3 regions of the Paenibacillus sp. SAFN-117 genome follow, and region 2 is predicted to be linked to each of the others. Evidence: riboswitches for the same ligand, from Rfam matches in the RefSeq annotation. Region 2 holds a riboswitch; each other region holds the start of a gene.
The links. A riboswitch is a leader RNA that binds a small molecule or an ion and turns the genes downstream of it on or off. The one in region 2 is predicted to bind thiamine pyrophosphate.
Positions count from the first base shown of each region.

Region 1: it holds a riboswitch for thiamine pyrophosphate, as region 2 does, so the genes downstream of both, ACTHRH_RS24150 (YkoF family thiamine/hydroxymethylpyrimidine-binding protein) here and tenA (thiaminase II) in region 2, are expected to answer to the same signal.
Region 3: it holds a riboswitch for thiamine pyrophosphate, as region 2 does, so the genes downstream of both, ACTHRH_RS14275 (ABC transporter substrate-binding protein) here and tenA (thiaminase II) in region 2, are expected to answer to the same signal.

Region 1 is NZ_JBQCLK010000050.1:12,141-15,417, forward strand. Features, by position in the region: gene ACTHRH_RS24145 (extracellular solute-binding protein) at 1-1,365, shown strand, start outside; TPP riboswitch at 1,532-1,633, shown strand; gene ACTHRH_RS24150 (YkoF family thiamine/hydroxymethylpyrimidine-binding protein) at 1,721-2,323, shown strand; gene ACTHRH_RS24155 (ECF transporter S component) at 2,338-2,928, shown strand; gene ACTHRH_RS24160 (ABC transporter ATP-binding protein) at 2,912-3,277, shown strand, end outside.
Region 2 is NZ_JBQCLK010000005.1:116,641-119,917, reverse strand. Features, by position in the region: gene ACTHRH_RS05190 (carbohydrate ABC transporter permease) at 1-86, shown strand, start outside; gene ACTHRH_RS05185 (carbohydrate ABC transporter permease) at 180-1,121, shown strand; TPP riboswitch at 1,187-1,297, shown strand; gene tenA (thiaminase II) at 1,502-2,194, shown strand; gene thiD (bifunctional hydroxymethylpyrimidine kinase/phosphomethylpyrimidine kinase) at 2,191-2,997, shown strand; gene thiM (hydroxyethylthiazole kinase) at 2,994-3,277, shown strand, end outside.
Region 3 is NZ_JBQCLK010000020.1:37,839-41,115, reverse strand. Features, by position in the region: gene ACTHRH_RS14280 (thiamine-binding protein) at 1-284, opposite strand, end outside; gene ACTHRH_RS14275 (ABC transporter substrate-binding protein) at 305-1,300, opposite strand; TPP riboswitch at 1,674-1,784, opposite strand; gene ACTHRH_RS14270 (cobyrinate a,c-diamide synthase) at 2,865-3,277, shown strand, end outside.

The DNA.
Region 1 (3,277 bases), on a different contig from region 2:
CTGAAAATCACCCATATGGCGGCCGGACCGGACTCGACCAATAAAGTCAATGTAAGGTTCGCCTCCAATACTCCGCCGGATTTGGCAGTCGTCGGCGGGAGGGATTCCCAAACCTACGCCAAAGACGGTCTGGTGGCCGATCTGCGCCCATTCATGACTAAAGAGGCGATGCCCAATTACTATAAATGGATTAGCGATAACGAATTCAAAGGCTATTATACGATTGAAGGGGTAGACGACGGCCTGCGGGCGCCGACTCCATTTGATCTTACAGCGTACAGCGCTTGGTATATTCGTAAGGATTGGCTGGATAAATTAGGCCTTCCGGTGCCGACCAATTATGAGGAAATGCTGGAAGCGATGCGGCAATTTACTTTTAACGATCCCGACGGGAACGGCAAAAATGACACCTACGGCTTCACCACTTCCGGCAATGGGGCCAATGTCGGATTCGATTGGCCTCATTGGGTCAAGAACGGCTTCTACGCCTCCATGTATATTGACGAAGGAAAGCTGGTGGACGCCGGTTCCCACCCGGATACGGTCAAGGTACTGCAGGAAATCAAAGATACTATTGCGGAAGGTATTGTCGATCCCAACTGGTTCTTGAATAAGGGGTCGGAGCATCTCAATAAGATCATCGAAGGCAAGGCGGGAATCGTTAAAGCCGGTGGCCGCGATTTTGCGCTGGAGAGTGTGGAGACGAGCGCGGTGAGCCGGGCAAGACAAATCAATCCGGAAGCGGATATCGTTCCGTTCAATCCTTTCCCTGATGCCAAAGGGATCAAGACGGATCCGCAAGGCTCCTTCGGCTTTGTTGTTCCCAAGCAGCTGGCCGAGCAAGAACCGGATAAGGTGAAAAGAATGATGGCCATCCTCGATTATCTGGCCAGTCCGGAAGGTTTCCTGCTGACGCATTACGGCCTGGAGAACGAGTCCTATACGAGAGAAGGCAACAAGGTCACGTTAAAACCGGACGTCATCCAAAAGATCAACGAAGAGAACGGTAAATTCCTGCAGATTTACGATTTCTTCACCCGGGTTTCCGATACTAGTCCAATCGGACTGGAAATCATCAATCCGAAAGAAACGGAACGGGACCGCGCTATCGTGGAAGAATTGCTCAGCTATAAATCGGTTCCTTACACTGGAGGACCTTATGTGACACCGCCGGCCGGCATCAATATTGCCGATTACCGGAAGGAAATGAACTCGACTCATGCGAAAATCGTCTTCGGCGATCTGCCGGCCGACAAGTGGCCCGAGTATTTGGAGGAGCTGATGACCAAGCATAAGGGAAGAGAAATTTTCGAAAACTACACGAAACAAATTCGCGAAGGCGGCGGGTTTGACGCTGTGAAATAACCCCAATAACGTAAGTATGAGCTCTCAGCATCGGGCTAAATGAGCATTCCCCTGCAATAGCGGGGGAATGCTGCGTTTCACCGAAATAGGCCCGATGGGCCAATTGACAAACCGGAAGCACTCCACTACGATAAGACTCAAGCAATGAAAAAACTGCATATTCATTCAAATGCACTAGGGGTGCCGTAATCGGCTGAGACGGACGCTGTCCGATCCCTTTGGACCCGATCTAGGTAATGCTAGCGTGGGGAAGTGTAGCTGCACAACGTTATTTTAGCCTTGTGTTTAAACTGCATCTTGCCCGGGTGCAGTTTTTTTATTTGCTCAAAACCATTTACATGGAGGGTGTTCGCAAATGGAACAGACAGGTTGTGGAGCCAGTCGGATCGTCGGCTGCCGGTTCTCTCTTTATCCCATGTCGGACCGGTTCGTAGAAATCATTATGGGCGTGTTGGAGAAGGTGGATCGATCTAAAGTATGGATGAGCACGGATGATATCAGCACCTGCATTCGGGGGAAGGCCGAGCATGTCTTCGATGTGGCCAAGGCGGTTTACATTCAGACTGCTGTCTCCGAGTTGCATGTCGTATGGAACGGGACCTTCTCTATAGGCTGTCCGGGCGATAGTGAAGGAGACGTCTATTTGTCTGAGGATGAGGAGAGGATGAATGAGGCCGGTTTGCGGCAGCATTCGGTCGAGACGGCTTGCCAGTTCGCCCTGTATCCTCTCGGGAACCCCGACTATATGAAAATCATTTATGACCAAATCGAACGGGCCAAAGCGCGAGGAACCTTCAGCGGCGGTGTTCACTATGCGAGCCGATTGGACGGGGATGCCCATGAAGTGTTTGCCTCTTTGGAAGAATCGTTCGTGAATGCGAGCAAGCTCGCTTCCCATGTGACCATGACGGCCGTGCTTTCTGCGAACAGCCCTTCCAGGAAGCCGGACAGAGTGTAGAGGGGGCTGCCGTAATGAAGCGCTGGAAGCTTCGCGAGGTGGTAGTGCTTGCCGCGTTATCGGTCGTTTTTGCCGTAGTCTATCTGGCTTTCCTACAATTCGGCAATGTCTTGGTCGGCCTGATGGGCCCGATTGGCTACGAGTTTATCTTCGGCATCTGGTTCATTGTATCCATCATCGCCGCTTACATTATCCGCAAACCGGGGGCGGCTTTCGTGTCCGAGACGATTACCGCAGCCATCGAGCTGCTGATGGGCAATGTGGCCGGCCCCAGACTGCTGCTGTCGGGGATGATTCAGGGGCTCGGGGCGGAGGCTGTATTTGCCGCTACCGGCTGGCAGCGCTATTCGACCTGGGTGCTGGTCTGCGCGGGAATGGGCTCGGCGGTGTTCAGCTTCGTGTGGGGCTTCTTCGTCTCGGGCTATGCGGCTCTTCACCCGGGATACGTCACGGCCATGTTCATTCTTCGCCTCATCAGCGGGGCTGTTCTGGCCGGCCTGTTGGGCAAAGGGGTGGCGGACGGCCTGGCCAAGACCGGGGTGCTGAGAGGCTTTGCCATTGCCAAATCCGCAAGAAAGAGAGAGCATCATGACATTGCAGGCTAACTCCCGTCTGCTGGAGGTGCGCCGGTGGACGTTTGCTTACGATGAAGAGTCGGCTCCGGTCATCGATAACGTCAGCTTCGAAGTAGCGGAGAACGATGCGGTTCTTCTGCTGGGGCCGAGCGGCTCGGGCAAGAGCACGCTCGCTTACTGTATGAACGGCCTGTATCCGGAGGCGGTGGATGGTCATTCTGACGGAACAATTCTGCTGCAGGGCCGGGAAATAAGCTCTTACAGCCGTTCGGAAATTAGCCGCTGCATCGGAATGGTCTTCCAGGATCCGGAGAGTCAGTTCTGTATGGTGACTGTCGAGGATGAGGTGGCCTTCGGCCTGGAAAACCTGGCGGTCCCT
Region 2 (3,277 bases):
GGATTTATTTCGTGTTCGTATTTCTGCTGATTGTGCTGATCTTCACCTTGACCCGCAAGAGCGTATTTTACGCAGGGGACAGGTAACACAGAGTGGGCGGCGCGCTTGCTTCAACGGCATGTCGGAAGCCATCCCAGTCTATGCGGCTACATGCGGAAGCATAAGGAGGAGGTTTAACGATGCAGACTGTTCGTACCCGCCCGAGTATCGGGGCAAGAATGGCTTTGGCCGCGGAAGGGATTCGCAGGTGGAAAATCGCATATCGCATCTACCGGCTGTTCATCTATCTCTTTCTGATCGGACTGTCGTTCGTGTTCCTGTATCCGTTTCTCTTCATGATCTCGACCTCGTTCAAATCCCCGGGCGATCTGGTCGATCCGACGGTATACTGGATTCCGAAGCAGTTCAGTGTGAAGGGATATTTCGACGCCTACGCGGCTCTTAATTATTTGCCCTATCTGAAAAACACGGTCGTCCTGACGCTGCTCACCGTGACCGGCCAGATGCTGTCCTGCGCGGTAGTCGGCTACGGCTTCGCCCGCTTCCGCTTCCCGGGCAGGGAGCTGTTGTTCGCGCTCGCTATGTTTACCATGATAGTGCCTCCGCAAACGATCATCGTGCCGATGTTTATTCAATACAAGGAATTGAACTGGATCAATACGATTCTGCCCATGGTTGTGCCGAGCTTCTTCGCTAACGGACTGCGCGGGGCCTTGTTTATCTTCATCTTCCGCCAGTTTTTCCGCGGCTTGCCTCATGAGCTGGAGGATGCGGCCCGGGTGGACGGCTGCGGCGCACTGCGAACCTTCATCCGTATCGTGCTGCCGGTCTCCATTCCGCCTATACTTGTATCGGCGATTCTTTCGGTGGTGTGGCACTGGAACGATTTCTTCGAGCCGGCCATCTTCCTGGTCGACCGTGATAAATTTACTCTGCCGATGATGCTGCCCTTCCTCGGGCAGTCGCTGAACTCGATGTCGGGAGGGACGGCCAGCGCCAATGTGGGCCAGGCGACAACGATGGCCGGATGTGTCCTTGTCATCCTTCCAATCCTGATTCTCTATCTCGAAATTCAGCGTTACTTTATGAAGAGTATCGAACGCTCCGGAATTGTAGGATGAAAATGTTGGATGACAGTCTATTCCAGATATGTTAATATAAATTTGCTTGCAATTTAATACATTATTCAAACTACTAGGGGTGCCCTATATTCGGGCTGAGAGGAACGCAGATAGCTTCCAACTCTTATGAACCTGATCTGGTTAGTACCAGCGGAGGGAAGTAGTCACTAGGGTATTTGTATACCCTATTATTTCCGCAGACCAAGAACCGGGTTCATGAATGCCATGAATCGGTTCTTTTTTATTTATCCGATTCCCTCTCCCCCCCATGAAGAAAGGAGGTTCCTTCTCCATCCAGCCAATTTGCAGCCCATTCGGCTGAACTTGCAAGCGATTCTATGCAATTCTATTGATTTTCAAAATTCAAGGAGGCGGTTCCAATGACTTTTACTCAACAATTACGGGAAACCAACCAGGATTTGTTCGAAATGATTTTCCATCATCCGTTTGTAGAAGGGATCGGCCGCGGAGATATTGCCAAAGAAGCGGTCATGCATTATGTAAAAGCCGATTTTGAATATTTGAACGCATTTATGAAAATCTATGCGATTGCCATGTCCAAGTCGGATACTCGCAGCGATATTGCCTTTTTCCATGAACAGGTAGGCTTTACCTTACACTCGGAAACCGGCCCGCATATGAATTTGTGCGACTATATCGGCGTTTCCTATAAGGAATTGCAGGGTCATCCACTCCCGCCAACTGCGGATCATTATGTGAAGCATATGATGTATCATGCCTATACCGGTTCACTCGGGGAAATCTACGCCGCTCTCTTGCCGTGCCCATGGACCTATTTGGAAATCGGCAAGGTGCTCATGGAGAAATATAAGCCTCAAGCGAACCATCCTTTTTATCGCTGGATTACTTTCTATGCCGACTCGGGAATAGAAGCACTCACCGAAACCTTGTGCAAGCGGCTCGATGCTTGTGCCGAAGAAGCCTCGGAAGCCGAGAAAAACCGGATGCGCGACGCCTTTCGAAAAAGCTGCCAGCTCGAGCTCTGCTTCTGGGAAATGTCCCTGACTTGCGAAACATGGCCCGCCGGAAACATTGGAGTGACTGCGCCATGAAGCGTGTTCCTTGTGCTCTCACCATTGCCGGAACGGACCCGACGGGCGGCGCCGGTATCCAGGCCGATCTGAAAACATTTCAAGAACTGCAGGTGTACGGAATGTCCGTCATTACTTCCGTTCTCGCGCAGAATACGACCGGAGTCCAGGATGTCGTCCATCATTCGACGGCTTTCATCGGTCGTCAACTGGATTCCGTTACAGAGGATATACCGGTTCACGCTTTTAAAACAGGCATGATTGCCAGCTTGGACATGATGGAATTGTTGACAAGGAAGATTCCGGAAATTAAAGCCCCTTATGTGCTGGACCCCGTCATGATAGCGACAAGCGGGGATGCGCTCATTGATCCGGATGCGCGCGCCTTCTTGAGGGACAGGCTCCTGCCGCTCGCCAGCATCGTCACTCCGAATATACCGGAGGCGGAGAGCTTGACCGGCGGTACGATTACAACGACAGCGGATATGGAGGAAGCGGCCGTAGCGCTCGTTAACCTGTACGGGGCCGGAGCCGCGCTTGTCAAAGGCGGACATTTACGCGGAGAAGCTGTAGATATTCTATACGACGGGGAAAAGCTGTACGCTCTGTCTGCGGATAGAATCGAGACGACCAACACGCACGGTACCGGTTGTACGTTATCGGCCGCGATTACCGCCTATTTGGCGCAGGGGCTTCCTTTATATGAGGCCGCACGTAAGGCCAAAGACTATATTACCGCGGCCATCCGCCATTCCTTGCCGCTTGGGAAAGGCAATGGCCCGACGAATCATTGGGCGCCGCGGATCGGAGGCAGCCAAGCATGAATCAGTCGATTATCGATCAAGTTCGCCGACAAGTGCCGTTTATCTATCACCTGACCAATCAGGTGGTCATGAATTTCAGCGCCAACGGGTTGCTCGCTTTCGGCGGTACGCCCGCCATGGCCAAATATATAGAAGTGGCGGAACCGCTGGCAGCGGCATCCGACGGGGTTCTGATCAATTTAGGCACACTCTCTCGCGATGAAGTGCCGGCATTGGTCAAAGCAGGTAAAGCCGCGAATCAAAAAGGGATCCCCGTCGTCCTTGATCCGGTGGCGATTGC
Region 3 (3,277 bases), on a different contig from region 2:
TATTCGTACCTCTCCGTCATCTGTGCCATTGAAATTCCCTTGGGATCATAATGGATTTTGATAACTGAGGAGATTCCGCCTCCGCCCAATTTCGCAAGCTCCACGTTCACTTGCTTGACAATTTCGAGCAGCTGCTCCAATTCTCCTTCCATCATCGTATCCATCGGCCCGACCACATATTTGACGCCAGACTTCCGTATAATGTCTACCGCCAAGTCAATATATGGAACAGCGTCCTCCGTTCTCGGGATCGTTTCAAAGCTAACGAGCGCATTCGCCATCATTCGGCTCTCCCTTCTTGCAGTTATTGTGCGGGCTCAGGCAGAAAATCGTTCGTAAAGGCAGCATCGGCATCGAATTCCTGCTCGATTAATCCGTGTTCTCTCATCCAATCCGCATAGTTGACCCATACCGATTTTTTCTGAATGCCCCATTGCGGTGCATCATCCTGATAACGCGGGCTGATCCATTTCTGACTGGCCATGACCAGCTCTTCATCCAGCTCCGGCGCTGCTTTCAGCAGTATTTTCGCAGCTTCCTCCGGCTTGTCCATTGCATATTGGAAGCCTTTGGCCGTTGCGGCGAGGAAAGCCTTGACCAGCTCCGGCTGTTCCTTAATGGTCTCCTCGTTAGTGATTAACAGCGGAGTATAGTAGTCCAATTTCTCGGAGTAATCCGTAAGAGGGATGAGATTGAGCGGAACCCCGCGCAGCTCGGCCTCGATTCCGGTCCAGCCGTAGAAGATCCAGGAGAAGTCGACATCCCGCTGAACAGCGGTGAAGAAATCGGCTTCGCCCAGGTTGACAATTTTCACCGTGTTGACATCGGCACCCCCATCGGCCTGCATCAAGGACTGCAGCACTCCCTCCTCCGCCGGAGAGCCGAAGCCGCCATATACTTTGCCTTCGAAATCTTTCGGGCTCTTAATATTTTTGTCCACGGGCGATGCGAAGACGGAGGTATTATGCTGCATCAATGTGGCGATGGAGACCACCGGAACTCCCTGAATGCGGGCTTCCGTTACGTTCTCCTGGATGCTTACACCGAAGGCGGCTTCGCCGGAGCCGACAATAGCCGTCGATCCGTTGACCCCCGGGGGAACGATATTGACGCGCAGACCGGCCTCTTCGTAGTATCCTAAGTCTTGCGCCACATATAAGCCGGTATGATTGGTATTCGGAAACCAGTTGAGAACAAGAGTGACATCCGTCAGTTTATCGCTTGGAGCACTGTCCGGCGCCGGCTCGGTTTTATTGCCACAGGCGGTTAGCATTAGAAGAGCGGTCAAGGCGACGAACATTAGTTTTTTCCAGGTTAATGATTTCATAGTTAACGTTAAGGGGACTCGTGTACTCCATCATGAGAAGATATGGATGAATCCGATAATCCTTTGCCGGGATAGTCCTACAGCATAGGCGGAAATCCGGACCAGTAGAGCATATTCGTCTCCGGATAAAAAATTGCCGCCGGATCACGAACCGGCTTTCGCACGGTGATCGGTTTCGTTCCGAGCGTCTGACCAGCCGATATTCAGCATGGCTTAAGCGAGTTCATTCTTCCCTTGAATGGCGATGATTCCCTTACTTCCTCCCTTGTTATGTTCATGTTGGAAAAATGCATAAAAAAACGCCCCTGATCTAAGGGCGCAAAATAGCATATAGGCGGCACATGGATGGACCATATGCAGTATTCCCTACGCTGGCATTACCCAGATCAGGTTAAAGGGTCAGTATCTTGCGGGATACAATCTCAGCCGGCCTAGTCCAGCTCCCCGGTTATGAAGTTGTAAAACAACAGGATGCAACGGCCATTGCGACTATATTATAGCGTGAATAGGGAAATGTGTCCACTGAGAGGTCATCCGGAGTTGGGACCGTTACCGAAATCGGCCAAGGGCCCTGCACAATTGAGGTTGAATAAGGCAAGTGGAAAAACGGATCGGCAGGCTGCGGCGGAACTTGCTATTTGCTGGCCTCGGAGAAATTTAAATGCGAGTTCATCACAAATGGGTGCTTCATGGTAGTTAGGCAAATCGTGAAGAACCTAAAAAGACTCCGTCTATTTTCTCATTAAAATAAACGGAGCCTTATCTTTGAATTTCCATATTCACTTTACTTCCATTAACCTCCTGCGATTCACATGCCCAGCATGTCCAATCCTTTCTTCTTAGTTAACCCTTTCATTTACATGCTATGCATGCTTGGCAGAAAGAGCTGATATGAGTTCCCACATGCCCACAGATTACGGAAAAAGCTGTCACGGGACTTCTTCCTTCATGCAACCTGATTACAGCATGCTTCGCTAACGCTGCTCCATTGGACTATCCCCTTTCCCGCTAAGAGTATATATCTATTTAACGGAGTGGGCTCTTTAATATGGATGGCGGTTCGAATCGGAATTCCAATTCACTGTCGCCCTTAGGGTCCCATTCCGGTAAACAGCTGTGTCGAGGAGATGAGATAAGGATACTGGGTATCTTGTGTTTGTTTGGTGTTTAGCTTACTGCAATCCTAACAGAGTTTTAATATTATGTAAATATTCTAAAAATTCTATTAATTTCAATCTATTAAAAAAAAAGCCCCTTATTCATCCATATTCTCCCTTTCTCTTATTTTTTCTAGTAATTTCGCCTACTTATTAATATCCAAAGCTTTGCTGCGAAGCAGCCGGGGTCCCACACTTTATGGAAGCAAGAGTTCCTCATATATTATCATCGGCCGCCATCCCGATCGCTTAAGAGAATGGCAAAATCAAAGCTTAACAGGTATACTGGGCGAAGAGAAAGGCTTATAGGAACTATACGGTGATGCGGTTGTATTATCTTAGAGACACAGCCGGATGCAGGAATATAAGGGGGAAGAAAATTGAGAACGGAACAGCCGACGGACAGACGGATTCTTATCGCCGGGACGGGCAGCGGGAGCGGCAAAACGACGGCCGCTCTCGGAATCATGGCCGCATTGAGAAGACGGGGCAAGGCGGTGCAGGGGTTCAAATGCGGACCGGATTATATCGATCCCGGCTATCATACCGCCATTACGGACAGGGTCTCCCGCAACCTGGACAGCTGGATGATGTCCCCGAAGGGAGTAAGGGAAATCTATGTCCGCGGATCACAGGGGGCGGATATTTCCGTCATCGAGGGGGTCATGGGCTTCTATGACGGCAAAGACCCGACGAGCCATACGGGCAGTACGGCAGAGATCAGCCAACTGCTGGAATGCCCGGTCGTGCTCGTCGTCGACTGCAGCGGCATGGGCCGCTCGGCGGCGGCGAT